Regions from separate parts of the Sphingomonas sp. P3_C6 genome, predicted to be linked through region 2. Evidence: riboswitches for the same ligand, from Rfam matches in the RefSeq annotation. Region 2 holds a riboswitch; the other holds the start of a gene.
The links. A riboswitch is a leader RNA that binds a small molecule or an ion and turns the genes downstream of it on or off. The one in region 2 is predicted to bind glycine.
Positions count from the first base shown of each region.

Region 1 (15,699 bases), on a different contig from region 2:
GCCAGTTCGCTCGCATGGCCGGGCAACCCGTGGATTGGGCCGTCGAGCTGGGCGACCGCGGGAACATCGACGAACAGATCGTCGATTGAGTTGGCGCCGATCACGGCGAGCATCGCCTGACGATCGTTGTTGGTAAGAGGCAGGTAACGCATTCACGCAATCTCCCCCCTCCCGCCTGCGGGAGGGGTCGGGGGTGGGCGCCCGGCTAATTCCGGGCGGTTCGCCGGAGGTGAGCGCGAGCCCACCCCAGTTTTGATTCCCGTCGGGCCGAAATGCCTCCCAGGCATTTCTCAATCATGCCGGGGGCATGATTGACCCGATGGCAATCCAAACTCCTCCCGCAAGCGGGAGGGGAGTAAGTCACATCAAAGCTTCGCGACAAACGCCGCGTAGGCAGCCTCGTCCATCAGGCCCTTCAGTTCTTCCAGATCGCTGAGGGTCAGCTTGAAGAACCAGCCCTCGGCCTCGGGATCTTCGTTGACGAGGCCCGGATTGTCGCCGAGCGCCGGGTTACCTTCGATCACGGTGCCCGAGACCGGCGAATAGACGTCGGACGCTGCCTTGACCGATTCGACCACGGCGGCATCGTCGCCCTTTGCAAGTTCCTTGCCCTCTGCAGGCACATCGACGAACACGATGTCGCCGAGTTGGCTCTGCGCATATTCGCTGATGCCGACCGTCCCGACGTCGCCGTCGACATCGACCCATTCATGATCTTCGGTGAAATAACGGCTCATGGCTCACTTGCCTCCTGTACGGACGTAGCGGTGGGGAATTAACGGCATTGCGGCGACGGTCGCCTGATGAACCTTGCCGCGCTGCGAAAGCTGGATGACGGTGCCGATGGCTGACATCGCGACCGGCACATAAGCCATGGCGATCGGCGCACCGAAGCTCGGGGCAAAGCCACCACTGGTGACCCTGCCGACATCCGAGCCGTCGGCATCGACCACCGCCGCACCCTCGCGCACCGGCTGGCGGCCTTCGACGACAAGCCCGACGCGCTTTACGACCGGGCCCTGCTCTCGCTCGAGCAGGATGCGTTCGGCACCCATGAAATTGCCTTCTTCGCGGCGACGCTTGGACAAGGCGAAACCGAGGTCGGCCATCACCGGCGTCGTCTCGGGATCGAGATCATGGCCGTAGAGCGGCAGACCCGCCTCGAGCCGCAGCGAATCGCGCGCGCCCAGTCCGATCGGCCTGACCTCTGCTTCGCCCGTCAGCGCCTCGGCAAGCGCCTCGGCGATCTCGCCCGGCACCGAGATTTCGAACCCGTCCTCACCGGTATAACCCGACCGGCTGATCCACAGAGGCGTACCGTTCCATTCGAACCCGCCGGCGGTCATGAACACCAGGGCCTCGACGCCCGGCACCAGCCGCGACAGCACGTCGACCGCCTTGGGGCCCTGGAGCGCGAGCAATGCCTGCTCGTCCATGATGTTGATCGTGATGTCGTCGGGCAGATGATCGAGAAAGTAAGAGATATCGTCATATTTGGTCGCGCCGTTCACGACCATGTAGATGCCGTCCTCACGGCGCGTGACCATCAGATCGTCGAGGATGCCGCCATTCTCCGCCAGCAGCAGCGAATAGCGCATCTTCGCGGTGCCGAGCCCCTTGATGTCGCCCGGCAGCAGCGCCTCGAGCGCGGCGTCGGCGCCTTCGCCGGTGAAGAGCAGCTGGCCCATATGGCTGACATCGAACAAGCCGGCGGACTCGCGGGTCCACAGATGCTCGGCCATGATGCCTTCATATTGTACCGGCATGTGATAGCCGGCGAACTCGACCATCCGGCCGCCACGCGCACGGTGCCACGCATCGAGCGGCAGGGTCTGGATTTCGATTTCGGGGCCTTCGGTGTCGCTCAATGCCGGTCTCCGTCGCAAGGTGTCACGGCGTTACGCAGCGCAGGATACGCCGAGTTTCGCCGCCCCCTCTGTCACGGGAACCTGAGAGCTTTGACCGCCCGCTGATGCAGGCCGGCTTACCCCTTCGGTGGGCCGCGCGAACGTCGCTCCAGCCGCTTTCCAGAGTGTCGATAGCCCGCGCGGTCCGGTGTGCCTGAGAGATTCCGGGGCGGTTGCTCCTTCGGCGCCCTGGATCGGGGATTCAATGCCAAGCTGTTGCTTTGACAAAGGTCCCGCGTCCGGGGTCTCTCCCGCGCGTGCCCATGAAGGTTGCCCCTCATCGACATTTCCGGTGTGGCGCGGCGCGGCAGGCGAGTCAATCGGGCTTGGCTGCTTTTACCTCACCCCATCAATTTGAGGGCACGGTCCCGCCAGCCGACATAGAGCGACTCCATGCCGGCAAGCTCGGCAAGCGCCGCGGGATCGCTTCGATGGTCGCCCGCGATCAGCAGGCCGAACACGCGCCGGACGGTCCAGTCGGGCAAGGGGCGCGCGACCATCGACAGGGTCTCGCCGGGTTCGGCCGTGCCTTCCTCGATCACGCGGTAATACCAGCCGCTGCGCCGTTCCTTGACCATCAGCGCCGGAAGCGCCGGCCAGTGCAGCCGCTCGCCCTGCTTCCAGCAGGGCTGCCGACCCTGACTTATCTCGACCAGTGCGCTGCCGAGGCGAAAACGATCACCGATACAGACCTGGCCCTCCATCAGCCCCAGGGTGGCGACATTCTCGCCGAACGCCCCCGGCCCGGCGAGCACCGGGTCGCTCGGCCTTTCCTCGCCCCACCGTGCATAATGGTCGTTCGGATAGTGATGCAGCGCCTTGTCCGGTCCGCCATGCACGGTCAGGTCGACCTGCTCGTCGCCCTCCAGCCCGAGGAATCCGATCTTTACCGGCCCCGAAACGGGAGACTTGGCAATGGCGCTGTTTTCACCACGCCCGAGATACCGTGCCCTGCCCGCAAGCAGGGCGAAGGCCCGAACGCCGGTCACCGCGTCGCGTTATACTTCAGCTGATCGTCGGTCAGCTGGAAACCGACAAGCGCTTCGAAGGTCGCACGCATCACCGCCTGGCGAATCTCGGGGCGGCTCAACGGGTCGACGGCAGCGTCGGTGCCGCCCGCCTTGCGCTTCTCGGTCAGCTTCTTGCGGACATCGTCGGACAGCGTGGCGGCGGCGCGGGCAATGGTGGTGGTCGCCTGACCGCTCGTGGTGGCGCGATCCTGCCCTGCGTTGAAATGCACCGAGACATGGCCGACGCGCTTGGCGATCACGGCGGTGCCGCCACGCACGACGGTGATGAAATAAGGCAGGTTCACGTCCCGCGCCGAATCGGTGCGGGTACGGCGCGCCTGGATGTCGAAGGTGACGGTGGTGATGATGTCGTCGGTCGCATCGGCACAGGTGGATCTGACATTGGTCATCACCGCGGCGACGTCGATCGCCGTCGCGGCGGTGCTCGCGGGAGGATCGAACAGCGTGATGTCGCCGGTCGCGGCAGGAACGCCGACATTGGGGCAAGCGGAACGGATAGCCGTGATGCCGCCCGTCTCGTCGATGTCGCCGGTGGTGGAGCAGCCGCCTGCCAGCAGCATCAATATGGCGGGAACGGCAAATTTCCGGGCTGTCACGGGCACACGCACCTTATCACATAGGAAGGGGCCTCGCGCTCGCGCGCACCGGCCCCGGAACGGCGGGCACCATAGGAACCGGCTTTCGCGCACGCAAGCAATCGCGTAGAGCGCTCCCCAATGACCGATCCCAAGAAGCCGCCGCTCGAACTGCTCATTGCCGCTCCCCGCGGCTTCTGTGCGGGTGTCGACCGTGCGATCCAGATCGTCGAGCTGGCGATCGAGAAATATGGCGCCCCGGTCTATGTCCGGCACGAGATCGTCCACAACAAATATGTCGTGGACGCCCTGCGTGAAAAGGGCGCGATCTTCGTCGAGGAACTGGAAGAGGTGCCGGACGGCGTGCCGGTGGTATTTTCCGCCCATGGCGTGCCCAAGGCGGTGCCGGCCAAGGCAGCGCAGCGCGGCCTTTCCTATCTCGATGCGACCTGCCCGCTCGTCTCCAAGGTCCATCGCCAGGCCGAACGCCTGGTAGCGGCCGGCCGCCACATCGTCTTTATCGGCCATGAAGGGCATCCCGAAGTGATCGGCACCTTCGGCCAGGTTCCGGAAGGATCCATGTCGCTGGTCGAGACCGTCGCCGACGTGGAGGCCATGCAGCCGGTCGATCCGGACAATCTGGCCTTCCTGACCCAGACGACCCTGTCTGTCGATGATACCGCCGCCATCGTGGAGGCGCTTCAGCAACGCTTCCCGGCGATCCAGGCGCCGCGCGGCGAGGATATCTGCTACGCAACCTCCAACCGTCAGGCCGCCGTCAAGAAGATCGCCAACGCCTGCGATGCGATGCTGGTGATCGGCGCGCCCAACTCCTCGAACTCGGTCCGGCTGGTCGAAGTCGCCGAGCGCGAGGGCACCCGCGCCCAGCTGGTGCAGCGCGCGAGCGACCTGAATTTCGATTTTCTGGACGGGGTTCGGACGCTCGGCATCACCGCTGGTGCCTCCGCGCCCGAGATATTGGTGCGCGAACTCGTCACGCGACTGTCCGAGCGTTTCGAGGTCAGCGAATATGAGGTCGAGACGACCCGCGAGACCATCTCCTTCAAGCTGCCCCGCGGCCTCGAAGTCGCGGCCTGACCTCATGGCCGTCTATACTCAGGTTTCGGCGGAGGCGCTGAGCGCCTTCCTCGCGCGCTTCGACCATGGCGAGCTCGTATCGGCCAAGGGCATCGCCGAGGGCGTCGAGAACAGCAATTACCTCGTCGATACGACGAAGGGCCGCTTCATCCTGACGCTCTACGAGAAGCGCGTCGATCTCGACGATCTTCCCTTCTTCTTCGCCATGATCGATCATCTCGGCAAGCATGAGCTGCCGGTTCCCCGCGCTCTGCCGGACCGCGACGGCACCGTGATCCATGAGATCGAGGGCCGCCCCGCCTGCCTGATCGAGTTCCTGACGGGCGTTTCGTTATCGCATCCCACCAGAACGCAGGCCTTCGCGACCGGCTCGGCGATGGGACGGATGCACGAGGCGCTGGCCGATTTCACGCTTACCCGCCCGAATTCGATGGGCGTCGATACGTGGCGACCGTTGTTCGAACGCTGTGGCCGCGATCTCGATGGCATTGCGCAAGGCCTCTACGACGATGTCGGCTTCGCGCTCGACTCCGTTCTCGCAAATTGGCCGGCCCATCTTCCGATCGGGGCGATCCATGCCGATCTCTTCCCCGACAATGTCTTGATGCGCGGCGATGTCGTGACCGGGCTGATCGATTTCTACTTCGCCTGCACCGATATTCGCGCCTACGACCTTGCCGTCATGCATACGGCCTGGTCCTTCGACGCGACGGGAGGCAAAGCCGATTGGGCGGTCGGACGGGCGCTGATCGACGGCTACACCCAGTCGATCGAGCTTCGGCCGGACGAACGCGCCGAATTGTCGACTCTGGCCAGGGGCGCCTGTATCCGTTTCCTGCTCTCCCGTGCCTGGGACTGGCTGAATACGCCGGCCGATGCACTGGTCACGCGCAAGGACCCGCTCGCCTATCTCCGCCGCCTGAGGGCCTATGAGGCGCAGGGTGAGACGCTGTTCGCATGACTGAATCGTCCTCCGAGCTCACAAAGGTCGAGATCGCCACCGACGGGGCCTGCAAAGGCAATCCGGGGCCCGGCGGCTGGGGCGCGATCATCCGTGCCGGCACGCGCGAGCGGGAGCTTTCCGGCGGCGAGAAGCTCACCACAAACAACCGGATGGAACTCACCGCGGCGATCGAGGGGCTCAACGCGCTCAAGCGGCCCTGCCATGTCGTCCTGTCGACCGACAGCCGTTACGTGATGGACGGCCTGACCAAATGGATCAAAGGCTGGCAGAAAAATGGCTGGAAGACAGCCGCGAAGCAGCCGGTCAAGAATGCCGACCTTTGGCAGGCGCTGCTCGCCGCCGCCAAGCCTCACCGCATCGAATGGTTATGGGTCAAGGGCCATGCCGGCCATCCCGACAATGAGCGGGCCGACAAGCTGGCCAGCGACGCGGCTGTCGCCGCTGGCCGAGCCTAGAGCGGATCGTCAATCCTCGACGGGTGCCTCGGGGCCATTCTTCTTGATCGAATCGATCGCGTTCTGCGCGCTGGCCTTGCTCGAATAGCCTTCGGTCCAGAACATGATTTCGCTGTTGTACTTGAACTTGGCGACGTACTCGCCCGCCTTGTTCTGCTCGATCACGAACTTATGTGCCATATCGTTCCTCCACCTTGGGCTGATGCAGGTTAGCTTTGGGCGAACCGTTACGCCAGCGTTCGGAATCGGCCGGGCGCATATGGCGCCGGATCGATCGCAGCGGCGATCGGATCGGGTTCCCGGCCCAGCAGCAGCCCGGCGGCAAGCGCGGCCCCGGCAGGCGCGGTCTGGATGCCGAAACCGCCCTGCCCCGCGCACCAGAAGAATCCCGGCACCTGCGGGTCGAACCCGTAGATCGGCAGCCTGTCCGGCGCGAAGCTCCTGAGCCCTGCCCAGCGCCGCTCGACCGCATCGACCTTCCAGTCGACGACATGCTGGAACCGGTCGATGGCAATGGCGATGTCGATCTCTTCCGGCTGGACGTCACACGGATCGACCGGTGTCTCGTCATGCGGACTGAGCCATAGTCGCCCGCCCGTCTCCGGCTTGAAATAGAAGTTGCCGGATATGTCGGAAACGAGCGGCAGCCCCTGCGGCACCGCAGGGTCCGTGCGCAACTGGGTCATGGTGCGGCGATAGGGTTGAATACCGGCCGGCGCGGCGCCGGCGAGCCGCGCCACGGGATCTGCCCAGGCGCCGGCCGCATCGACAAGCACGGTCGCGGCGAAATCACCGGCGACGGTTGCGATCCGCCATTGTCCGCCTTGCCGCGCCGCGGCTCGCAGCGGCGCGTTGACGATCATCTCGGCACCGGCGCGGCGTGCCCGCGCGATACTATCGGCATGGAGTGCGGCGACGTCGATATAGGCGCTGCTCGCTTCCATCACGCCAAGGGTCCATTCGTCGCGCAAGCCCGGCACGATCGCCGCCGGATCGACCCGCTCTAACGCGACCTGAGTGCCATCGAACTCGGCGAGGAATGCATCGATCAGCGCCGAATCCGAAGCGCGGCCGATATGGAGCGAACCCAGCGGCGCCAGAAAGCCGCCAGCCTGAAGAACCGGACCGGATGCGCTGGTCAGCGGCTGAACCCCCGGGCCGCCATAGCTTTCCGACCAGAAGGCGGCCGACCGGCCGGTGGCGTGATAACCTGGCGCGCTTTCTCCCTCGATCAGCAACACCGATGCATGGGGAGCGACCGCGGCGGCCAGACTGGCGCCTGCGATCCCGGCCCCGACAATCGCCACATCGTATCGCTTCATGATCGTGCCCGCTGCCTCAGCGTTGCGCGCGCGCGGCGAGGAAGATGTCGATCTCGCCGATCGCGCGGTTGCGCACGCTGTCTACCTCGCGCAGCACCTCATGCGCCGATTCCTGCCCGAAACGCACCACCCGCACATCGGGCATCTTCGCCGCGACCTGAAGCGCCGCCTTGGCACTGACCAGCTTGTCCGCCTCCGCCACGATCATCAGCACGGGCACCGTCATCGTCTTGAGACGCGGATCGTCGCGCAGTCGGCGGGTCGATTCGAACGCCTTGATCACCCATTTCCAGCTCGGTGGGCCGAGTAGCAGTTCCGGCTTGCTCGATTGCCAGTAGATCTCATCCTCATAGCGGGCGGGATCGTGAGTTAGCAGCGCCTGGCGCGTCGCGGTCGTCGCCGGGCGTTCGTTGACCTTCCAGGCAGGCCGCGCGGAATTGCCGACCCCACCGAGGAATTTGGCCAGCCGCTCCCCCACTCCCGCGCCGAGCGGGCTGTGCAGGCCCAGCATGGGGGCAATCAGCACCGCTGCGGCCGGTCGGGCCACACCCTCGGTCAGCGCACGCAGGACGAGGTGACCGCCCATCGAATGGCCCATCGCCACCTGGGGCTCTGCGGCCTCGACCGACCATGTCGACCAGAACGCTGCGAAATCGTCGATATAGGTGTCGAAGGTCTCGACATGCCCGACATGCTGGTCGGGCGATAACCGCCCCGACCCGCCCTGCCCGCGCCAGTCGACCGCGGTGATCGACCAGCCCTGACCATGCCAGTGCGCGAATGCTTCCAGATATTTCTCGAAAATGTCGCCCCGGCCGCCCTGGAACAGGATGCTGCCGCGCGGCGATCCTTCAGCGGGCCAGTCGAAACGGCGCAGCTTCCAGCCATCGGGCGCGGTCCAGAGCGAAATCCGAGCGGTGGCCGGAATCGCGCGACGATAGAGCTGCGGGGAAACCATGGGATGCTGGTTACTTTTTAGAAAGCCATGTCGTCTAGGTAAATTGCCCATGAGTGGGGGATTACCGAACGCTTTACTACTTGGCGCGCTGGCGCTGCTCCTTGTCTCGGCGGGGATCCAGGATGCGCGCACCCGCGAGATCGCCGACTGGAAGAACATCGCCATCGCTGCAATCGCCCCCTTGTGGTGGTTGACGAACGGCTGGGCCGTCTGGCCCGACATCGCGATCCTGGTCGGCGTTGCCGCGATCGTCTTCGCCCTGTTCGTCGGCGCGTTCTACATGAACTGGATGGGCGGCGGCGACGTCAAGATGATCGGCGCGCTCGCCCTGTGGCTCCCTTATAATGCGCTTGTCTGGATGCTGGTCGTGATGTCGCTGATCGGCGGCGCACTGACATTGCTGCTCCTGATCGAGAGCAAGTTGCTCAAAAAAAGCGAACAACCGGAGATTCCGTACGGCGTGGCGATCGCGATTGCCGCCCTTCTGACTCTTCGCGAACCGATTCTTAACCACTTCCTGTGAATGCTTAACGCGGGTTCAATCCTCCCGCGCCCGAAAGGCCTGAAACGTCATGGATAGTCGCAAGATCATTCTTCTGGTTGGTGCCCTGATCGTGGCAGCGATCACGGCGTTCATGGCGCGAAGCCTGCTCGTCGGCGGATCAGCGCCCCAGGCCGGCGCCGTCACCGCGGTCGCGCCGCCAGTCGATGGCCCGGAAGTGCTGGTCGCCACGCGCGCACTGCCGGTGGGCACGATCCTCGATGCCACCGCGCTGAAGTTCCAGCCCTGGCCCAAGGAGCTGGTCGACAACGCCTATTTCATCAAGGCCAGCACCGACCTGAAATCGCTTCAGGGCACTGTCGTCCGCAACGCGATCACCGCCGGCCAGCCTGTCACGCAGGGCGCCCTGGTAAAGCCGGGCGACCGCGGCTTCCTGGCGGCGGCACTCGGCCCGGGCATGCGCGCCGTCACCTTTCCCGTGTCGGTGCAGACCGGCGTCGCCGGCTTCGTCTTCCCGGGCGACCGGATCGACCTGGTCCTGACCCAGACGGTGACCGGTGGCGGCGATGGCCCGCCACTGAAGGTCGCCGAGACGGTCATGCGCAACCTGCGCGTGCTGGCAACCGACCAGCGTACCGACAATCAGGTGGGTGAAGACGGCAAGACCGTCGTCCACACCTTCTCCAACGTGACGATCGAGGCAACGCCGAAGATCGCCGAAAAGATCGCGGTCGCCCAGACGCTCGGCGCGCTTTCGCTGTCGCTGCGCTCGATCGCCGACAATAGCAGCGAACTCGAGGAAGCGATCGCCAATGGCGAGATCAAGGTGCCGGAAGGCAGCGATCCCAAGGCCGAAAAGGCGATGATGCTGCAGGTGGCGAACCAGCCTCAGGCGGGCAGCTCGACGCTCGCCACGGGCGCCGACGTATCGCGCTTCCAGCGCAGCACCGTGCCCGGCAAGGCGGCGGAATCAGTCGCGCCCAACCCGAACGGTGCGCCGGGTGGGTTTGTCGGCGTGGCCGTCCCCGCCGGTCCGGTGGTGCGCGTCGCACGAGGGAATTCTGTGACCGATGTTCCGGTCGGGGGGAAGAAGTAGGATGCGCATCAAGACATTCTTGCACCGCTCGGTCGCGGTTACGGCGGTGGCGGCCCTGGTCGCCACCATGCCAGCGACCGCAGCCGCCGGTGCAGCCCGTGCCAGGTCGAAACCCGCGGCCGCCAAGCCGCGCCCGGCCCGGGTCGGCAAGCCTCCGGTCGGGTCGCAGCGCCCGTCCCGCGAGATATTGCTGTCGATCGGCGAAGGTGAGTTGATCACGCTGCCGGCCGATGTCGCCGATGTTTGGGTGTCGAACCCCAACTCGGCCGATGTCTACATCAGCAACCCGCGCCAGATTCATCTCTTCGGCAAGGAGTTCGGCGAAGCGACCATGTTCGCCACAAACGCTGCCGGCGGTGTGATCTATTCGGCGAACATCCGGGTCAGCCAGAACATCACATCGATCGATCGCATGCTGAAGCTGGCGATGCCGGATGCCGACATCCATGTCGCGACGACCGGCCAGATCGCAGTGCTGACCGGCACCGTGGCTTCGCCCGACGACAGCGCTCAGGCCGAACGGCTGGTGGCATCGCTGCTCAACCCGGGCGTAGATGTCTCGGCAGGCGGCGCGGCCCTGAAGATCGGCGTGTTCAATCGCCTTCGCACTGCGACGCCATTGCAGGTAAACCTGCAGGTGCGCTTTGCAGAAGTCAGCCGGAGTTTCATCAAGAATGTCGGGGTCAATCTCAAGTCCCTCGACAGGACCGGCGGCTTCCTGTTCGGCATAGGCTCCGGCCGGGATGCCGGCACGATCACCCCCGGGGTGCCGCCCACGGCGACGACGCCGGGCACCGGCACGTCCTTCACCTTCCAGAACGGTCCACAGTTCAGCACGCTCGGCCTTGCCGGCAAGCTGTTCGGCATGGATCTGCTGAGCGCGATCGATCTCGGCGAGACGATCGGCCAGGTGTCGACGCTTGCCAACCCGAACCTGACGGCGCTGTCCGGCGAAACCGGAACCTTCCTCGCGGGTGGCGAGGTGCCGATCCCGATTTCGGGCGGCCTCGGCACTGTGTCGGTCGAGTATAAGCAATATGGCGTCAGCCTGGCCTATACGCCCACGGTCCTGGCGGATGGTCGCATCTCGCTTCGGGTTCGCCCGGAAGTATCGCAGCTCGACTATTCCAATTCGGTGACGATCGGCAGCACCCGGGTGCCCGGCCTGACCACGCGCCGCGCCGAAACGACCGTCGAACTCGGCTCGGGCCAGAGCTTCATGATCGGCGGCCTGTTGCAGAACAATCACAACAACTCGTTCGAGAAGATCCCCGGCGCCGGCGACGTGCCGATCCTCGGCGCGCTGTTCCGCTCCAACGCCTTCCAGCGCAACGAAACCGAACTCGTGATCGTCATCACCCCTTATCTGGTGAAGCCGGTCAACGCGAACGACATCGCGCTGCCGACCGATGGCTACAAGGCGCCGACCGATCTCGATCGTATCCTGCTCGGCCAGATTGGCGGCGGCACCAATGGCGGCGACCGTCCCAAGCCGAGCATGGCCGCACCGGTCGGCGGCGAGCCCGCGTTCGGCGCGGCAGCCCCCGTCCCCGTCCTCCCCGTGCCCACGCAGCAATCGCGCCGCGAAGACGTGGCCACGAAGAGCGAACCAAAGACCAAGCCGAAAAAGGGCGCGAACGTCGCACCCGGCTTCGACATCAACTGACCGCAGTATCGAGGGACAGACCTATGATCACGCGTACGATCCTGCTCGCAACCGTCATCGCCCCGGCCCTGTTCCTGGGCGCCTGTGCCGGCACGCCGAACCGCGGTCTTGAATCGGTCCACCAGCCGGTGGTCAGCCGGAGCGACTATGTGTTCGACGTCAACACCAGCGGCAACACGCTGGCGCCGGGTGAGGCGCAGCGCCTCGCCGGATGGATGGCGTCGCTCCGCCTCGGCTATGGCGATCGGGTCGCGATCGATGATCCCAACCCTTATGGTGGCGGCATTCGCGACGAGGTCTCGGGCCAGATCGCACGCTATGGCCTGCTCCTTTCCGACGACGCACCCGTAACCGGCGCCACCGTCGCGCCCGGCACGGCGCGTATCGTCGTCAGCCGCATGAAGGCGACGGTGCCCGGCTGCCCCGATTACAGCCGAACGGCCCAGCCCGAATTCGAAAGCAACACCAGCTCGAACCTGGGTTGCGCCGTCAACACCAATCTGGCCGCGATGATCGCCAACCCGGCGGATCTCGTACGTGGCCAGCCCGGTGCAGAGACCAACGATACCGCCATCTCGACCCGCGCGATCGGGACGTATCGCAAGGCCACGCCGACCGGCAACGGCGGCCTGAAAGACGCGGGGTCCAAGTAAATGAACGCTCCCTTCAACAGCGGTCGCATCGGCCACCGCGAACCCTTCGTAGCCTTTGTCTGCGACGAGACCACGGCGGAGATCGTCCGCCCCGTCGCGGTCGAAATGGGCTGGGTGCCGGAAAAGGTGAACAAGGGCGGCCTGCGCAACGCGGTTCAGTCGCTCTCGGTCTCCGCCAGCCCGCAGATCCTGTTCGTCGACCTGTCCGAATCCGGCGATCCGCTGAATGACATCAACGCGCTGGCAGAGGTTTGCGAGCCCGGCACCGTCGTGATCGCGGCAGGACAGGTCAATGATGTGCGCCTGTACCGCGATCTCGTGGTGAGCGGCATCCAGGACTATCTGCTCAAGCCGCTGAGCCCCGACATGCTGCGCGAGGCGTTCACGCACGCCCAGGCAGTGCTCAACGCGCCCAAGCTTGTCGACACCAGCAACGAGCGCCCGCATTGCTCCACCGCCTTTATCGGCGCGCGCGGCGGCGTCGGCGCATCGACCCTTGCGACCTCGGTCGCCTGGATCCTCAGCGAGAAGGGCGCACGCAGCACCGCCCTGCTCGACCTGGACGTGCATTTCGGAACCGGCGCGCTGGCGCTCGACCTCGAGCCGGGCCGCGGCCTTACCGACGCGATCGAGAACCCCAGCCGCATCGACGGGCTGTTCATCGAACGCGCGATGGTCAAGGCAAGCGAGACCCTGTCGGTGCTTTCCGCCGAGGCTCCGATCAACTCGCCGGTGCTGACGGACGGCGCTGCCTTCTACCAGCTGCAGGAGGAGATGCGCGCCGCGTTCGAGTGCACCGTCGTCGATCTGCCACGCAACATGCTGGTCCAGCATCCGCATCTCATCACCGACGTGCAGGTCGCTGTCGTGGTGACCGAGCTGACCCTGGCCGCCGCCCGCGACTCGATCCGGATCCTGTCCTGGCTCAAGTCCAACGCCCCGCAGACCCAGGTGTTCGTCGTCGCCAACAAGATGCACGTCAACGGCCAGCTCGAGATCAGCCGCAAGGACTTTGAGGGCTCGATCGAGCGCAGGATCGATTTCGTCATCCCCTTCGACCAGAAGCTGGGCGCCCAGGCGGCCAAGCTCGGCAAGCCGCTTGCCGAGGCCGGCAAGGGATCGAAGACGGTCCAGCCCATGATAGATCTGGCGACGAAGCTGATGGGCGTGGGCGACGCCGCCGATCCCGACGAGAACCGCAAGAAGAAGTCGGATGCCAAGGGCGCGTCCCTGATGGGCAAGTTCGCCGATCTCAAGTCGATGATGCCGAAGCGTTCGGCAAAGAAATGACCGCCGGCACCGCAGCCGAAAAATGCGCGGGCGTAAACCGTCCGTCAACGAAACGAGGCGCTTGATACAGCAATGGACCTGATGCCGTACATAATGCTGTTCGCCGGTGCGGCCGCCGTGCTCGTGCTGATGGCGTTCGCCTTTGCCGGGCCCTCGCCCGAGCGCGCCCGCGCGCGCCGGCTTGGCGCGGTGCGAGCGCGGCACAGCGACTCATCGAACGCCCTGGTCGAGGCGCAGCTGCGCCGCATCACCGCGAACCGCGCCACGAAGATGGACGTCGCGGTGATGAGGTTCCTGCCTCGCCCGGCCCTGCTCAAGAAGCGGCTGGCGATGACGGGCAAGACCTGGACCGTCGGCCAGTACGGCATGGCGACCATGGGTATCACCGTCGTCGTTGCCCTGCTGCTCTGGTTCAAGGGCATGCCGATCGCTCTGTCGCTGCTCGTCGGCCTCATGCTTGGCGCCGGTATCCCGCATTTCGCGGTCGGCTACTTCATCAAGCGCCGGATCGCCCAGTTCACCGCGAAATTCCCCGACGCGATCGAGTTGCTCGTGCGCGGCCTGCGTTCCGGTCTTCCGATTTCCGAGACGATCGGCGTGGTCGGCCAGGAGGTCCAAGGTCCGGTCGGCGTCGAGTTCCGCTCGATCACCGACAAGATGAAGATCGGCCGGACGATGGACGTCGCGCTGCAGGAAACCGCCGACCGGCTCGGCACGCCCGAATTCCAGTTCTTCGTCATCACCATCGCGATCCAGCGCGAGACCGGCGGCAACCTGGCCGAGACGCTCGCCAACCTGGCGAACGTGCTGCGCATGCGCGGCCAGATGAAGCTGAAGATCAAGGCGATGTCGTCCGAATCCAAGGCCTCGGCCTATATCATCGGGTCCCTGCCCTTCATCGTCTTCGGCATGATCTGGATGATCAACAGCAGCTATATGCAGACATTCTTCATCGACCAGCGGCTGATGGTCGCCGGTGGTGGCGGCATGATCTGGATGGCGATCGGCGCCGCGATCATGGCCAAGATGATCAACTTCGAAATCTGAGCGGGAGCGATACGGGTTTTCATGGGCGAGACGGCTGGACCGACGATCCTTGGGGTCGATGTTATGTGGGTGGCGACCCTGCTGTCCGGCGTCGCCGCGTTCGCGGTGCTGCTGGCGGTCTATGCCGCGACCACCGCGCGCGACCCCATGGCCAAGCGGGTCAAGGCCCTGAACGACCGCCGCGAACAGCTCAAGGCGGGCATCACCGCCTCGACCAAGCGCCGTGCCAAGCTGGTCACCAAGAACGAGACGACCGACCGGATCAAATCGATCCTGTCCAGCCTCAAGGTGCTTCAGGATAGCCAGGTCAAGGCGGCGCAGATCAAGCTGATGCAGGCCGGCATCCGGTCCAAGGAATATGCCGTCGCGGTCATCTTCGGCCGCCTCGTCCTGCCGATCGTGTTCGGCGGGCTGATGCTCTATCTCGTCTACGGCACGGACATGTTTGCCGACTACAGTCCGCTGAAGCGCTACGGCATTGTCGCGGTGAGCTTCATCCTGAGCTACAAGGCGCCCGATATCTTCCTGAAGAACAAGATCGACAAGCGCTCCAACGCGGTCCGCAAGGGCCTGCCCGACGCGCTCGATCTCCTCGTCATCTGCGCCGAGGCCGGCCTGACCGTCGACGCCGCCTTCAGCCGCGTCGCCCGCGAGCTCGGCCGCGCCTATCCCGAACTGGGCGACGAATTCACCCTCACCGCCATCGAGCTCGGCTTCCTCGCCGAGCGCCGCCAGGCCTTCGAGAACCTTGCGATGCGGGTGAAGCTCGACGCGCTGAAGGGTGTCGTCACCACGATGGTGCAGACCGAGAAATATGGCACGCCGCTCGCATCGGCGCTGCGCGTGCTTTCCGCGGAGTTCCGCAACGAACGCATGATGCGCGCCGAGGAGAAGGCGGCCCGCCTGCCGGCGATCATGACCGTGCCGCTGATCCTGTTCATCCTGCCGGTGCTGTTCATCGTCATTCTCGGCCCGGCCGCCTGCTCGATCTCCGACGCCTTCAAGGGCGGGTTCTAACCCGCGCGGCAGGTCGTCGAGCGCCGTTCCCGGTCGATCGTGGCGAACTTGCTCCGATCGTCGATCAGGATACGGATCAGCGCGATGCCGCGCGTGCCGTCGACACGGACCGGCTCAT
Region 1 is NZ_JBFUHB010000004.1:196,924-212,622, reverse strand. Features, by position in the region: gene gcvPA (aminomethyl-transferring glycine dehydrogenase subunit GcvPA) at 1-152, opposite strand, end outside; gene gcvH (glycine cleavage system protein GcvH) at 366-737, opposite strand; gene gcvT (glycine cleavage system aminomethyltransferase GcvT) at 741-1,868, opposite strand; glycine riboswitch at 2,039-2,171, opposite strand; gene AC1DT7_RS07350 (MOSC domain-containing protein) at 2,249-2,896, opposite strand; gene AC1DT7_RS07345 (hypothetical protein) at 2,893-3,498, opposite strand; gene ispH (4-hydroxy-3-methylbut-2-enyl diphosphate reductase) at 3,655-4,611, shown strand; gene thrB (homoserine kinase) at 4,616-5,572, shown strand; gene rnhA (ribonuclease HI) at 5,569-6,030, shown strand; gene AC1DT7_RS07325 (YegP family protein) at 6,040-6,210, opposite strand; gene AC1DT7_RS07320 (NAD(P)/FAD-dependent oxidoreductase) at 6,258-7,352, opposite strand; gene AC1DT7_RS07315 (alpha/beta fold hydrolase) at 7,369-8,310, opposite strand; gene AC1DT7_RS07310 (A24 family peptidase) at 8,360-8,833, shown strand; gene cpaB (Flp pilus assembly protein CpaB) at 8,883-9,908, shown strand; gene AC1DT7_RS07300 (type II and III secretion system protein family protein) at 9,910-11,574, shown strand; gene AC1DT7_RS07295 (CpaD family pilus assembly protein) at 11,598-12,227, shown strand; gene AC1DT7_RS07290 (pilus assembly protein CpaE) at 12,228-13,517, shown strand; gene AC1DT7_RS07285 (type II secretion system F family protein) at 13,590-14,564, shown strand; gene AC1DT7_RS07280 (type II secretion system F family protein) at 14,586-15,581, shown strand; gene AC1DT7_RS07275 (DUF1254 domain-containing protein) at 15,578-15,699, opposite strand, start outside.
Region 1: it holds a riboswitch for glycine, as region 2 does, so the genes downstream of both, gcvT (glycine cleavage system aminomethyltransferase GcvT) here and AC1DT7_RS17105 (L-serine ammonia-lyase) in region 2, are expected to answer to the same signal.

Region 2 (15,699 bases):
GCAACGGCACCATGAAGTCCCATTCGCTCGCACCAGTCGTATAGCCGGCGCGCATATAATAGGAGATGCCGAACGCGACGAAGGAGATCGACGCGAGGATGCGCGCATCGACCTTGCCCGAAGCGCGGGCGACGAAGGGCGTGAGGATCACCGCCACTGCCCCGCTCGGCGCCGCTACCAGGCCCGCCCAGGTCGCGGTGTAACCCAACTGAGTCTGCAGCCAGAGCGGCAGGATCAGCGTGTTGGCGAAGAACACTGCATAACCGAGGCAGAAAGCGATCGAGCCGAACAGGAAGTTGCGGTGCTTGAACAGGGTCAGATCGACCGTCGGATTGGCATCCGTCAGTTCCCAGATCACCCAGGCGGCGAAACCGATCACGGCAATGACGGCCATCACCACGATCCGGGTGGAATGGAACCAGTCATCATTCTTGCCGAGATCGAGCATCATCTGCAGCGACCCGACCCACAAAACGAGCAGGATCAGCCCGACCTGATCGATCGGCAGTTTTCGCGTCGGAGTCTCCCGGGTGCGCAGGCTCCGCCAGCAGACAAAGGCGCAGAACAGGCCGACCGGCACGTTGATCAGGAAGATCCAGCTCCAGTGATAATTGTCGGAGATATAGCCGCCGAGGATCGGGCCCATGATCGGCGCGACCAACGTCGTGATTGACCAGATGCCCAGCGCGGTGGATCGCTTGTCGGAGGGGAAGATCGCGATCAGCAGCGCCTGGCTGCCCGGAATCATCGGGCCCGACACGGCGCCCTGCAGAATGCGGAAGCCGATCAGCGAAGGCAGATCCCAGGCGATACCGCACAGGAACGACGCGAAGGTGAACAGCAGCACCGAGACGCTGAAGGTCTTCACCACACCGAACCGGCCCATCAGCCAGCCGGTCAGCGGCACGGCGACACCGTTCGCGACGGCGAAGGCCGTGACGATCCAGGTCGAATTGTCGCTGCTGACGCCGAGATTGCCGGCGATCGTCGGCAGCGAGACATTGGCGATGGTCGAATCGAGCACCTGCATGAAGGTGCCGAGTGCCAGCGCGAACGCCGTGAGAGCTAGCGCGCCGCCCCGGAGCGGCGCCTGGGCGGCGCCGGCCATCAGCGGTTTGCCGCGATGATCTGGGCGATGCGCGCCTCGACCTTGGGATCGCCGCCATCGGATGCGCCGTCATGATAGATCTGCTGCGCCGGCGCCCCTACCCGCGCGCCGCCGGTCTCGGCGGTGTCGATCGTCGCGTTGACCGACAGGCCGACACGCAGCGGGTTACGCTGAAGCTCGCCCCGGTCGAGCGCAATGCGCACCGGCAGGCGCTGGACCACCTTGATCCAGTTGCCGCTGGCATTCTGCGGCGGGAGCAGTGCGAACGCACTACCACTGCCGGCGCCAAGGCCGATGACCTTGCCGTGATAGACCAGGCTGCTGCCATACATGTCGGCGGTCACCGTCGCCGGCTGGCCGATGCGGATGTCCTTGAGCTGGGTCTCGCGGAAATTGGCGTCGATCCATACCCGGTCGAGCGGGACGACGGCCATCAGCGGCGTGCCGGCAGCGACCTGCTGGCCGAGCTGGACGGTACGCTGCGCCACCACGCCGTCGATCGGCGCGACGATGTGCATATGGCTGTGCGCGATGGCGGCACGGCGATAGGCGGCGATCGCGGCAAGCACCGCCGGGTTGGTCGAGACGGTCGTACCCTGGACCCCGGACTGGGACTGCGCCTGCTGGCTGCGCGCCAGGGCGAGATTGGCCTGGGCGACCTTCACCGCATCGGCGGCGTGGCTCAGTTCCTCGCCCGAGACCGCACCTTCGACCGCGGCACCGCGGCGGCGGGTGAGATCGTTCTGGGCCCTCGCCAGCTCGGCCTGGGCCTGGCCGACCGCGGCGGCGGTTTCATTGACCTTGGAGAAATCGGAGCGGGTCGAGCGCACCGCACGGGCAAGCTCGGCCTCCGCGGCGGCAAGGCCGACATCGACCGTCGCCGGATCGAGATCGAGCAGCGGCTGACCGGCACGCACCGTCTGGGTGTTGTCGGCATGGATGGCGAGGATGGTGCCCGGGTCCCGCGCGGTGATCGATACGACGTCGCCGGCGACATAGGCGTCGTCGGTCTCTTCCTCGGGCTTGGCCAGGAGGAAGTGGAAGACCGCCCACACGATCGCCCCAATCAGGACTATCGCGCCGAGGACGATCAGGCCACGACGACGCGCGGTCGGATTGCCGCGTGCGGGGGCAGCCGGAGGTGCAGCCTGTCCAGGAGCGGCAGGCGCTTCAGCGGCTGCCTCGATCTTTTCCATCTTGGTCATTTCGGGTCCTTCGGATCGAAGCCGCCACCCAGCGCCAGGATCAGCGCGACACGCTGGCTGGCGGCATCGGCCGCGAGATTGGCATCGGATTGCTGCGCGTCGAGCAGCCGCACATCATTGTCGACAAGGCCGAGGCGGGATTCGAGCCCGCTCGACACACGGATCGTGTTGAGGCGTCCAGTCTCGGCCAGACCGCGCACGACCTCCGCCTGGCGGGCACGATCCTCGGCCAGGCTGTGGATCCGGGTCAGCGCATCCGCCGCCTCGCGCACCGCGCCGACCACCGTTCCGTTATACCCCGCAATGGCAAGGTCGACCCCGGCCGTCGCGCCTTCGAGGCCCGCCTTCAACCGGCCATTGTCGAAGATCGGCAGATGGATCGCGGCGCCGCCGCCCACCGTGCCGGCGTCGGCATTGAACAGATTGCCCACCCCGATCGCCTGAAGCCCGACCAGCGCCGAGAGGTTGATATCGGGATAGAAAGCCTTGCGCGCAGCAAGCCGGCCTTGTGACGCCGCATCGATGCGTGCCAGCGACGCGGCGACATCGGCGCGGCGGGCCAGCAGGTCGGCCGGGATGGCCGAGGGCAGCGGCAAGGCAGCGTCGAGCCGCAGGGTCGCGGGAGCGATGGTGGCAGGATAATCCACACCGCGCCCGGCCAGTGCAGCCAGCGCGTTGGCCGCGAGCGCGCGCTGCGCCATGGCACGGACCAGCGCCTGTTGCGCCTGGGCGAGCAGGGTCTGTGCCGCCTGGGCGTCGAGGTCGCTCGCCAGCTTGTTGCGGATGCGGACCTGCACGAGCCTGAGCGATCCCTCGCGCGTCGCGATGGTGCGCTGGGCAAGCGCCGCGAGCTTCTCCGCCCGTGCGAGCTCGATATAGGTCTGCACCACCGACCCGGCGAGCGCGAGCCGTGCCGCCGTCGCATCGAGCATCGCCGCGCGTGTCGAGGCGCTGGCTTCGGCGATCACCGCCTTTTGCCGGCCGAACAGGTCGAGGTTCCAGTTGAGCCCGGCTTGTCCGGTGCCGAGGAACCGTGTCGTACCGGCAAAGGGCGGCGGAATCTGATAGCGGCCGCTGAGCCGGGCCACCTGCGCCTGGGCATCGAGCGCGACATCGGGGCCATCATCGGCGCGCTGGCTCGACAGGATCGCGCTTGCCTGACGCACGCGCGCAAGCGCCGCCTCGAGCGACGGATTGCCCGCCTGCGCATCGGTGACCAGCCGGTCGAGCTGAGGGTCGCCGAACGAGCGCCACCAATCATCGGCGATCACCGGGAAAGCAGCGTCGGTCGCGCCGGTCAGGCCAAGCCTGCTGTCGGCAATCCGGGCGACCTCGGGCCGCGAGGCGGGAATGGCGCAGCCAGCGAGCAATGCCGTCGACGCGAGGGCCAGGACGGTCAGGCGCATTGGGCATCTCCGACGGAAGCTTCGAGCGAGGTGCGCAGTCGCTGAAGATAGGCGATGAACCGTGCGGCATCTTCCGGCGCCCAGTCGGCGAGCCAGCCGTTCCACAAATTGACGACGCCATGCATGCAGCGATGGGCCACACCCTGGCCCTCCTCGCTCAGGACCAGATTGATGACACGCCGGTCGTCCTCGTCGCGATCCCGCGCAATGAAACCGCGCTCTTCGAGCGAATCGACCAGACGGGTGGTCGCGCCCTTGTCGTGACCCAGATCATGGGCAAGCGCCCTGCAGGTCAGTCCGCGCCCATACCAGATCGACACCAGTGCCGACCATTGCAGATGGGTTATCCCCTCGGCCGCGAAGATCGGCTCCAGCCCGACCAGCGAAGTCTGATAGATGCGCTTGGTCAGATACCCTACCGACACGTCGGGATTGAACTCTTCGTGCGTGTAGACGGCCACGTCGTTGCTCCAGCAATGGTTGCTTCGGCAACTAATAAGGAAGCCGCCTGGGCTATTCAAGTGAGCCATACAGAGAAATTCGGCACCACCTGCTTAGGTATGAGGGGTCCGTGAAACCGGTCTTTTCACGGTGCGGGAACCAGTTTGGCTTCCGGACGGTTAAGCAGATAGCGGGTCGGGGCGGTCGAGTTGCGTGTGGACCAGCCCCGTCTCGCCCCGTAAGGGACAAAAACACGTAACCAGCTCAGTTCATTGGCGTCGGGGGGAAGGCTGTTTTGCGTTCAAGCTCAAGCTTACTCTTGTTGGCGAGCCTGTATGCCGTACCGCAGCCTGCATCCGCCCAGCGCAAGCCCGATCCGGTCGAGCAGGCGCGCAAGGACCAGACGGCAAAGACCGATCCCGCCGCCCCGGTGAGCGGCGGCCCGATCATTCCCGACTCACAGTTCAAGGAAGCGCTGCCGGCGATCGATGGTGATCTGAACCAGCCGCTCGCACCGATCCAGAGCATCGACTCGATGCCGGCTGAGCCGGCGACATCACTGTCCCCGGCCGTAACACCCGCAGCCCCGGCAACTGCACCCCAGGCTGTCGCGACGCCCGCGGCCAACGATCCTACGCTTATCCAGCCCCTGCCCCCGCTCGCCGGGTTCGACGTCGAGCCTCCCGCTGTCACGACCGCGGCCGAAATTGCCGATACCCCGCCCGAGCTCCGGTACTCGGTGAAGATCGAGGGTCTCCAGGCGGTCGATCTCGACGGCACCTTCCGCTCGTTCTCGGCGCTCGACAAGGGCGACGGCAAGGGCGCCAACGGCGCCGTGATTTCCGCCCGGGCAAAGGAAGACGAGGGACTTGCCCAGCGGCTGCTCCGTTCCCAAGGCTATTATGACGGGGTCGTCTCCTCGCTGGTCGAGCCGGTGCCGAACCAGCCGGGCCGGGTCACCGCGACGATCACCGCCGCACCCGGCACCCGCTACACACTCGGCTCCATCGTCATCGAAGGAGCGGAGACGGTCCCGCCCGGCCTGGTCCGGAGCGCGCTCGCGCTGCGCACCGGCGACCCGATCGTCGCGAGCGCGATCGAGGCGGCGGAGGGTGGCGTCGCGCTGCAGCTGCCGCAGCAGGGCTATCCCTTCGTCAAGGTCGGCGAGCGCGACATCGAGCTGGACGATGCGACTCACCAGGGCGCCTATACGCTGCCGGTCGATCCGGGGCCGCGATCGTCCTTCGGCACCTATTCGACGACGGGCAAGCTCGCCTTCGACGCCACGCATGTCGGTGTGCTGGCGCGCTTCAAGCCCGGCCAGCTCTATGACGACCGCCAGGTGAACGACCTGCGCGAGGCGCTGGTCGCGACCGGCCTGTTCGACAGCGTTGCGGTCGAACCACGCCGCACCGGCCGCACCGCAGCCGACGGCACCGAAGTGGTCGATCTGCTCGTCACCCAGAATGCCGGCAAGCCACGCCGCCTTGCCGCGACCGCGGGGTATTCGACCGGCCAGGGCCTGCGCCTCGACGCAAGCTGGACCCACCGCAACCTGTTCAGCCCGGAAGGGTCGCTGACCTTTGTCGGCACCGCCGGTACGCAGGAACAGGGGCTCGCCGCCACATTCCGCCGCGCCAATGCCGGACGGCGCGACAAAACGGTGCTGCTCGGCGTGACCGCGAACCGTCAGGATTTCGACGCTTACAAGGCGCTGACGATCGGCATCAACGGCAAGATCTCGCTCGATTCCACCCCGATCTGGCAGAAGCGCTGGACCTGGGCTTATGGCTTCGAACTGCTCGGATCGCGCGAAGACACGTTCCAGCCGGCGACGGGCAAGCGCGATTACCAGAATTACGGCATCTTCGGCGTCAACGGCCAGCTGGCCTTCGACAGCACCAATAGTCTGCTCGACCCGACCAAGGGCTATCGCGCGATGATCCGCATCAGCCCGGAGACGTCGCAGACCCAGGGCAGCAATTATCGCTATGTCCGCGCGCAGGTGGACGGCAGTACCTATTATCCGGTGTCCGACAGCCTGGTGGTGGCTGGCCGCATGCGGGTCGCCTCGATCGCCGGGGCACCGCGCGACGCCATCGCGCCATCACGGCGGCTCTATGCAGGCGGCGGCGGATCGGTGCGTGGCTTCGGCTATCAGCAGCTGGGCCCGCGCGATATCAACAATGATCCTGTCGGCGGGCGCAGCCTGGTCGAAGGGGCGATCGAGGCGCGGTACCGCTTCGGTGACTATGGCATCGTGCCGTTCTTCGATGTGGGCCAGGCCTATGCCTCGACCCAGCCTAAGTTCAGCGACCTCCGCTACGGCGTGGGCATCGGCGCGCGCTACTACACCAATTTCGGCCCGGTCCGTTTCGACGTCGCCACGCCGCTCGGCCGACGCAAGGGCGAATCCAAGGTCGCGATCTACATCTCGATCGGGCAGGCCTTCTGATGACCGAGATTGAGACCGCCGCACCCGCGCCGCGCCGTTTCACGGTCGGGCGTGTCGTCAAATGGGTGGCGGTCACGATTGCCACGCTGCTGGCCCTCGCGGTGCTGGCGGTGGTCGCGCTCAACACCGATCCGGGCCGGCGATTCCTGGTCGGCAAGCTCTCCGGGTATCAGCTGGCATCCGGACTCAAGATCGAATTGGGCCGACTCGATGGCTCGCTCTACGGCAAGCTCACCATCCGCGACCTGAAGATCAGTGATCCCAAGGGCGTATTCGCGACCGCGCCGCAGGTCGATCTCGACTGGCGTCCCTTCGCCTTCATCGGCAACCATGCCGATATCCGGTCGGCCAGCGCACCGCTGATCACCCTCGCCCGCCTGCCCGAGCTCAAGGCGGTGCCGAGCGATCCCAATGCCCCTACCCTGCCCGATATCGATATCGACATCGGCACGCTGAAGGTCGACCGGCTGGTGCTCGGCGCGCCCGTCACCGGTACGCGGCGTCTGATGACGCTCGATGCCGTGGCGCACATCGCCGATGGCCGCGCGCAGATCACCGGCAATGCCGCCGCGCTCGATGGCGGCGACCGGCTCGCGCTGAAGCTCGATGCGGTGCCCGACCAGGATCGGCTGATCGTTGACGCGCGTCTCAATGCGCCGGCCGGCGGGATCGTCGCGGGCATGGCGGGTCTCAAGCAGCCGCTGATCGCGCAGATCGACGGGCGCGGGAGCTGGTCCTCCTGGCAGGGCAAGGCGCAGGCGCTGCTTGGCGGCAAGCCTCTGGCGGCGCTCGACCTGACCGCGCGCAGCGGCACCTTCACCGCGCGCGGACCGCTGCATCCCGGACTGATCCTGGCCGGCCCGGTCGAGCGGCTGACCGCGCCGGCATTGGTCGTCGATCTCACCACGACCCTGGCCAATCGCCGGGCGAACACAAAATTGTCGGTGCGCTCGGATGCGTTGGCGGTGACCGCGAACGGCATGATCGATCTCGCGCAGAGCCGGTTCGAGGGCATGCAGATCGAGGCGAACCTGCTCACCCCCGGATCGATCGCGCCGAACCTCAACGGCCGCGACGTGCGTGCCTCGCTCCGGCTTGACGGCACCTTTGCCCGGCCGCTGGTCGATTACAAGATCAGCGCAGCGGCGATCGGCTTCGACAAGACCGTTGTTCAGGGCCTGTATGCCGAGGGCCGCAGCCGCGTGGATGCCGACCGCATCATCGTGCCGGTCTCGGGGCGGATCGCACGCGTAACCGGGCTGAATGCGGCCGCCGGCGGGCTGTTGACCAACGTGACGGTCAATGGCGAGTTCGCGATGTCCGGCGACACCATCCTGTCGGACAATCTGCGCATCCGATCGCCCCAGATCGACGCCACCGCGATCATCGTCGCCGACCTGTCCACCGGCATCTACCGCGCCGGGCTGAAGGGCCGGGTCAATGATTATCGCATTGAGGGCGTCGGCATCGTCAACCTGACGACCGACATGAAGATCGTGACGGTGCCGTCGGGCGGGTTCGGCCTGCAAGGCCGGTTCGGTCTCACGACGGTGAAGATCGACAATTCGGGCGTGGCCGATTTCCTCGGCGGGCGCGCCGCGATCGCCGGCACGATCAGCTTTGACCCCAAGGGCGTGTTCCGCGTCCAGAATCTGCGGGTCGGTGCGCCGAAGTTCAGCCTGACCGGCGGCCAGGGCAGCTATCTGCCGGACGGGCGTATCGCCTTCACCGCGCAGGGCCGTTCCACGCAATATGGCCCGCTCTCGCTTGCGGTGTCGGGCACGGCCGAACGACCGCTGATCCGGTTGCGCGCGAGCCGCCCGAATGTGGGCGTCCAGCTCAGCGATGTCGAAGCGGTGATCCGCGGGACCGGCACCGGCTATGCGGTCGTCGCGACCGGCGGATCGCCCTACGGGCCGTTCAATGCCGATGTGCTGATCCGCACCGGCAGGGGACCGCTGACCATCGACATCAACCGCGCGCGCTTCGCCGGGGTCGATTTCGCCGGCACTATCCGCCAGGCACCGACCGGACCGTTCGTCGGCAAGCTGACCGCGAACGGGTCGGGTATCACCGGCACGGTCGACCTGTCGGCGGTCGGTGCGATCCAGCGCGCCCAGGTGTCGGCCCGCGCCAATGGCGCGCATATCCCCGGCCAGGCCAAGCTGGTGATCGAGCGTGCAATCGTCGAGGCGACGATCACCCTTTACGCCAAGGCGCCCGAGATTCTCGCCGATGTGCAACTCGCCGGGGTGCGCCAGGGCGAGTTCTTCCTTCAGGCGGCCCGCGCGAAGGTGAACTATCAGGGCGGCCGCGGTACCGCCCAGCTCGTCGCCAACGGCCAGAGCGGCGCGAGCTTCCGCATCGCCGCCAATGCCCAGCTCTCGCCCGACCTGTACCGGGTCGCCGCGCAGGGCCAGGTCGGCACCGTCACCTTCCGTCTCGCCCAGCCGGCAGTGATCCGCAGCGAGCGGGGCACTTATGTGCTGGCGCCGGTCGCGGTCGTCGTGCCGCAGGGCCAGGTCCGCATCGCTGGACGCTATGGCAAGACGCTCGAGCTGCAATCGCGCTTCGACAATTTCGACCTCGCGATTCTCAACACCTTTGCCGCCGGCGCCGGCATCGGCGGCCGCGCGACCGGCAGCCTCGATTATGTCCAGGCCGGGTCCGGCATCCCACGCGCCGACCTCCGCCTCGATATCAAGAGCTTCACCCGGTCAGGTGCGGCAGTTGTATCGACCCCGGTCGATATCTCGGCACTCGGCACGCTACGTCCCGAAGGCGGCACACTGGCCGCCCTGATCAAGCGCGGCGGCAACGCAATCGGACGGGCGCAGGTGCGGCTGCAGCCGGTCGGCGATGGCGACTGGACGACGGCGCTGATGAACGCGCCGCTCGGCGGCGGCGTCCGCTACAACGGCCCGGCCGATGTGCTGTGGAGCCTGGCCGGCATGGCGAACCAGTCGCTGACCGGCCAGATCGGTATCGCCGCGGATTTCTCGGGCCGCATCTCCAGCCCGCAACTCACCGGCGTCATCCGCGCCAATGCGCTCGCCTATGACAACGAGACCTATGGCACGCGGATCAACGCGATCAAGCTGACCGGACGCTTCACCAACGATCGGTTAGAGATCGCCGAATTCACCGGGCGTGCCGGCAAGGGCACCGTTTCAGCGAGAGGCAGTGTCGGGTTCGGATCGGACGCGGGCTTCCCGATCGATATCCGCGCGACCCTGGCCAACGCACAGCTCGCGCGCAGCGATGCGCTCGGCGCGACCGTCTCCGGCGAGATCGCCGTCACCAACAGCAAGGCCAATGGAGGCCTTGTCTCGGGCACGTTGAACCTTCCCGAGGTCCGCTATGAGATCATCCGCCAGGGTGCCGCCGAAGTGGCGGAGCTTCAGGGTGTGCGCCGCAAGGGCACCAGCCGTGCCCAGGCGGCGAAGGATGCTGCGGAGGCGGCGGCCGGCGTACCGAGCCTGTTCAAGCTCGACCTGCGTATCCGCGCGGACAACCGCCTGTTCGTAACCGGCATGGGCCTGGAGAGCGAATGGCGCGCCGACCTGCGGATCGGCGGCACCTCAGCCACGCCTGAGGTGGTCGGGGACGTCGATCTGGTCCGCGGCACCTACAGCTTTGCCGGCAAGCGTTTCGATCTCGACCAGGACAGCGTGATCCGCTTCGAGGGCGGCCCGGTGACCAACCCGTCGCTGTCGATGAAGGCGACCGCCACCCTGTCGGGCACCGCGATCACCATCAACATCGCCGGCCGGGCGCAGAACCCGCAGATCAGCTTCAGCTCCTCGCCGAATCTGCCGCAGGACGAACTGCTGTCGCGCATCCTGTTCGGCAATTCGATCACCGAGCTGTCGCCGATGCAGGCGATCCAGCTCGCGTCAGCGCTCAACTCGCTGCGCGGATCGGGCGGCGGGCTGAACCCGCTCGGCAAGCTGCGCTCGGCCTCGGGCATCGACCGACTGCGTGTCCTCGGCGCCGACGAGGCGACCGGTCGTGGCACCTCGGTCGCCGCGGGCAAGTACATCTCCAACGACATCTATGTGGAAATCGTCACCGACACGCGCGGCTTCACCGCCACCCAGCTCGAGATCGCGCTGTCCAAGGCGCTGAGCATCCTGAGCCAGACGGGCGGATCGAACGGGACTGCGATCAACCTGCGCTATTCGAAGGATTATTGACGGGCCGGCCGGCCCGTCAGCATTCGACCACGTTGACCGCGAGACCGCCCAGGCTGGTCTCCTTGTATTTGGAGCGCATGTCCTCGCCGGTCTGGCGCATCGTCTCGATCGCCTGATCCAGACTGACGATGTGCGTGCCGTCGCCGTCGAGCGCGAGATAGGCGGCGTTGATCGCCTTCACCGCGCCCATCGCGTTGCGCTCGATACAGGGCACCTGGACGAGACCGCCGATCGGATCGCAGGTGAGCCCGAGATTATGCTCGATACCGATCTCTGCGGCATTCTCGATCTGGGCATTGCTAGCGCCGAGCACCGCCGCCAGGCCGGCCGCGGCCATCGAGCAGGCGACGCCGACCTCACCCTGGCACCCCATCTCGGCCGCCGAGATGGAGGCGCGTGTCTTGTAGAGCATGCCGATCGCGGCCGCGGTGGAGAGGAAGATCCGGATTCCCTCGCGCGTCGCCGGTCCTTCGAAGGTCTCGTAATAGCGGATCACCGCGGGGATGATGCCGGCGGCACCATTGGTCGGGGCCGTCACCACCCGGCCGCCCGCCGCATTCTCCTCGTTCACCGCAAGCGCCCATAGGCTGACCCACTGGATCGTGTGCGATGGCGCGCCGCGTTCGGAGCGCGAGATCAGCGCCTCGTGCAGGCCCTTGGCGCGGCGGCGGACATTCAGGCCACCGGGCAATATGCCGTCCTTGACCATGCCGCGATCGATACACGCACGCATCGCATCGGCGACGCCGTCGAGCAGCGCATCGGTCTCGGCGGGGGTACGCCAGGCAGTGTCGTTGCGGCGCACCAGCTCGCTGATCGAGATGCGCTCGAGCGCCGCCGCCGCCAGCAGTTCTTCGCCAGAGGTGAAGGGATGGCGCACCGCGACATTGCCAAGCTCCGGCCGCTCGCCACCGCGCCGTATCGTGCCGCCGCCGATCGAGTAGTAACGCAGCGTCTGCACCGTGCCGTCGGGGAACCAGGCCGTCAGATCGAGCGCGTTGGGATGTTCCGGCTCGAAGCGCTGGGGATGAAAATCGATGCCGCCTTTACCGTCCAGCTCGACCGGATAACCGCCCTCGCCCGCCCCGCGCCCCAGCGGCAGGGCATCGTCGGCGCGGAAATCCGCGACCAGCGCCGCTGCGGCTTCGGGATCGACTGTCTCGGGTTCCCAGCCCGCCAGCCCGAGCAGGATTGCGATGTCGGTGCCGTGCCCGATGCCGGTCAGGGCCAGCGAACCGTACAGGCTGCAACCGACCTTCGTCGCGCGATCCGGCAAGGCGAGGATGGTTCGCGCGAAATCCGCCGCGGCGCGCATCGGCCCGACCGTGTGCGAGCTCGACGGGCCGATGCCGATGGTGAACATCTCGGCGATGCTGATCGGACGATGGCGCGGATTTGGGGGAGTCGGTGTCACGGTCACAAAGGGCATGCTCCAGTCGGGCGCTGCGAGCGCCGTTGCATGCCCCCTCTGTCCCTTGCGCCTGAGATCGTTATCCCGTCGGCGGGTGCCGTGGCACCACTCTCCAGAGTGTCTGTGTCGCGCGGTCCTTTTGCCTGAGAGTTTCCGGGGCGGTTGCTCCTTCGGCGCCAGCCTAAGCCGATCTCTCCCGTGCGACGGCCGATAGGTGAGCGAGCACCGGCGGTAAGTCAATCGGCTCCCGATCAGGATGCCCAGGCGGCGCGAGATTCCGGTACGGGAGCTTTTCGTTCGTCGACCAGGGACTGGATGAGGTCGCGGTCGTCCGGCGTGGCCGGGTTATAGACGATCAGGCTCAGGTCCGGCCGGCCATCCACCGCAAAGGCGGAATATTCCAGGGCAATCAGGCCGACCTCTGGATGGCGGAGATGCTTCGTCCCGTCGCCATGCGTCTGCACGTCATTGTCCCGCCACATCGCCGCGAATTCGGGGCTCTCCCGGCAGAGTTCGTCGACCAGCGGTGCGACTTCGGCATCGGCACCCGCGCGGGCAGCATCAATCCGGAAAGAGTTCACGACGAAACGGGCCACCGATTCCCATTCGGGCTGCGCCGCGCGAACGCGATCGTCGCGGAAGAGCAGGCGCAGGATATTGCGCTGATCGGGCGGGAGCGTGCCGTAGTTGGTGAGGACGACCTCCGCCGCACGGTTCCAGGCGACGACATCCCAGGTCGCGGTCCGCACGATGGCCGGACTGCAGGTCAGCACGTCGAGCAACCGCTGCAGCCGCGGCGTAATCGAGTCGCTGCCGCGATACTGGGCGGCGGGCGGGCGGCCGAGTCCGAGCAGGAACAGATGCTCGCGCTCGACCTCGGTCAGGGTCAATGCCGTTGCGATCCGGTCGAGCACCTCGGCCGAGGGTTTCCCCCCGCGCCCCTGTTCGAGCCAAGTGTACCAGGTCGGGCTGATATTGGCGCGCTGTGCGACTTCCTCCCGGCGCAACCCGGCGGTTCGCCGCCGCCCGGCGAAACCGAATGAAGCCGGATCGAGCTTCGTGCGCCGGTTTCTGAGATAGGTGCCAAGTATGTTGTTGTCGTCGGTCATCGCGCATCCTGTTGATGATTATACCAGGATAATGTCCCTACTTTACCTGCATACCTCGCACGCCGACAAGAGCCGTATCGAGATACTGGAGTTGAACAGATGCGTGTATTCGTAACGGGCGCCACCGGTTGGGTCGGCTCGGCCGTCGTCGAGCAATTGGTCGGGGCCGGCCATCAGGTCACCGGCCTCGTCCGCTCTCCGGAGAAAGCTGCTGCGCTCGCCGCGGCCGGTGCCGACATCGTGGCCGGTACGCTCGATGACCTCGATATGTTGCGCGACGCCGCCTCGGCAGCGGATGCCGTAATCCATACCGCTTTCAATCACGACTTTTCCCGATTCGCCGAGAATGCGCGGCAAGATCAGCGGGCCATCGAGACGCTGGGCGACGAGCTGGCTGGCTCCGGGCGCCCCCTGCTCGTCACGTCGGGCGTCGCATTGCTCGCGCCGGGCCGGGTCGCGACCGAGGCGGACACGCCCCCGTCCGATCCGTTCTACCCGCGCAGATCGGAAGCGGCGGCGATAGCACTGGCGGCACGCGGCGTCCGCGCTGCCTCCGTCCGGCTCGCGCCCTCGGTCCATGGCGTCGGCGACCATGGCTTCATCCCGATCCTGGTAGCCCTGGCGCGCGAGACGGGTGTATCCGCCTATATCGGCGATGGTCTCAATCGCTGGCCGGGCGTGCATCGGCTCGATGCGGCACGCCTCTACCGTCTTGCACTCGAACAGGGCGCCACTGAACCCACCTACCACGCGATCGCCGACGAAGGGGTTGCCTTCAAGGACATCGCCGGGGTGATCGGCCGTAGGCTCGGCGTCCCGGTCGAATCCCGTGGCCGTGACCATTTCGGCTGGTTCGCGGATTTTGCGGGTGCCGACATGCCGGCATCGAGCGAGCGCACGCGGTCTCTCCTTGGCTGGGAACCGACCGGCCCGGACCTGCTGAGCGATATCGACCAGCCGGACTATTATGCCGCCTGATCAGGCAAGGTCAGCCTGAACGCCTGACAGGCAGCGACGAATTCCGGGAGCGCCTCGCACCGTGCGGCGTGCTCATCGAGCGCGACCCAGCCGTCCATGACGAACTGGTCCGACAGCGCTTCGCTGACGAAGCGGTGCATCGTGCCGAGCAGGACGTCGGCATGGCTCATCGTGTCACCGAGCAGCCAGACCGTCTTTGCGGCGGCTCGCTCGCGCTCGAGCAGGTCGAGCGTGTCGATCACCTGCGCACGGCAGCGCTCGACCCACATCTTGTGCCCATCCCGAAACGCGCGCTCATAGACCAGGCTGACAGCCTTCTCGGCCACGCCGGCGGCGAAGGCGCAGGTCCGGAGCATTGCGCGACGATCATCACCGCGCCGGGTGAGGAAGGCGCGATCGGGACCGACCATCTCGTCCAGCGCATCGACGATCGCGCTGCTGTCGGTCAGGGCGATGCCGGCGTCATAGACCAGGGTCGGCACGCGGCGCAGCGGATTGTAGCGTGCGATCTCCTCGACATCGCCAAACGCCGAGAGCGGCGCATGGCGATAGGGCAGATCGTAGAGTTTCATCGTCACCGCGACGCGGCGGACGAAGGGCGAATCATATTGTCCGATCAGCAGCATGATCCGCCCTACCCTTCTTCCTACCAGACCTTCACGCGCGCATTTGGTTCCAGATACAGCTTTTGGCCCGGCTGCACGTCGAACGCCTTGTACCATGCATCGAGGTTGCGCACCGTCTTCGCGCGGAAGGCGCCGGGCGAATGGCCGTCGGTCGCAACCTGCTGCCGCATCGCCTTCTCGCGGGTCTTTTCGCGCCAGCTCTGCGCGAAGGCGAGGAAGAAGCGCTGGTCGCCGGTCAGTCCGTCGATCACCGGCGCCTCCTTGCCGCCGAGCGAGGCGCGATACGCTTCATAGGCGGCGGTCAGGCCGGCCACGTCGGCGATGTTCTCGCCAAGCGTCTGCTCGCCGTTGAGGTGAAGGCCGGGCAGCGGCTCATAGGCATCATATTGCTTCGCCAGCGCAGCGCTCTGCTCCTTGAAGTGGGCAAAGTCGGCCGGAGTCCACCAGTTGCGCAGCTTGCCGCTGGAATCGAATTCGGCGCCGGTATTGTCGAAGCTGTGGCTGATCTCATGTCCGATCACCGCGCCGATCGACCCGTAGTTCGCCGCCGCGTCGGCCTTGGGATCATAGAAAGGCGCTTCAAGAATCGCCGCCGGGAAGTTGAGTGCGTTCTGCAGCGGCAAATTGACCGCGTTGACGGTCTGCGGCGTCATCCACCACTCACCCTTGTCGGGCGCCTTGCCGATCTTGCCGAGCTGATGCTGGTATTCGGCAAGGCGCGCGCGCTCGAGATTGCCGAGCGCGTCGTCGGCCTTGATTTCGAG
Region 2 is NZ_JBFUHB010000019.1:68,419-84,117, forward strand. Features, by position in the region: gene AC1DT7_RS17075 (DHA2 family efflux MFS transporter permease subunit) at 1-1,108, opposite strand, end outside; gene AC1DT7_RS17080 (EmrA/EmrK family multidrug efflux transporter periplasmic adaptor subunit) at 1,108-2,313, opposite strand; gene AC1DT7_RS17085 (efflux transporter outer membrane subunit) at 2,310-3,719, opposite strand; gene AC1DT7_RS17090 (MarR family winged helix-turn-helix transcriptional regulator) at 3,710-4,180, opposite strand; gene AC1DT7_RS17095 (autotransporter assembly complex protein TamA) at 4,480-6,615, shown strand; gene AC1DT7_RS17100 (translocation/assembly module TamB domain-containing protein) at 6,615-10,811, shown strand; gene AC1DT7_RS17105 (L-serine ammonia-lyase) at 10,828-12,240, opposite strand; glycine riboswitch at 12,276-12,342, opposite strand; glycine riboswitch at 12,344-12,431, opposite strand; gene AC1DT7_RS17110 (helix-turn-helix transcriptional regulator) at 12,474-13,331, opposite strand; gene AC1DT7_RS17115 (SDR family oxidoreductase) at 13,431-14,309, shown strand; gene AC1DT7_RS17120 (glutathione S-transferase family protein) at 14,297-14,935, opposite strand; gene AC1DT7_RS17125 (M13 family metallopeptidase) at 14,956-15,699, opposite strand, start outside.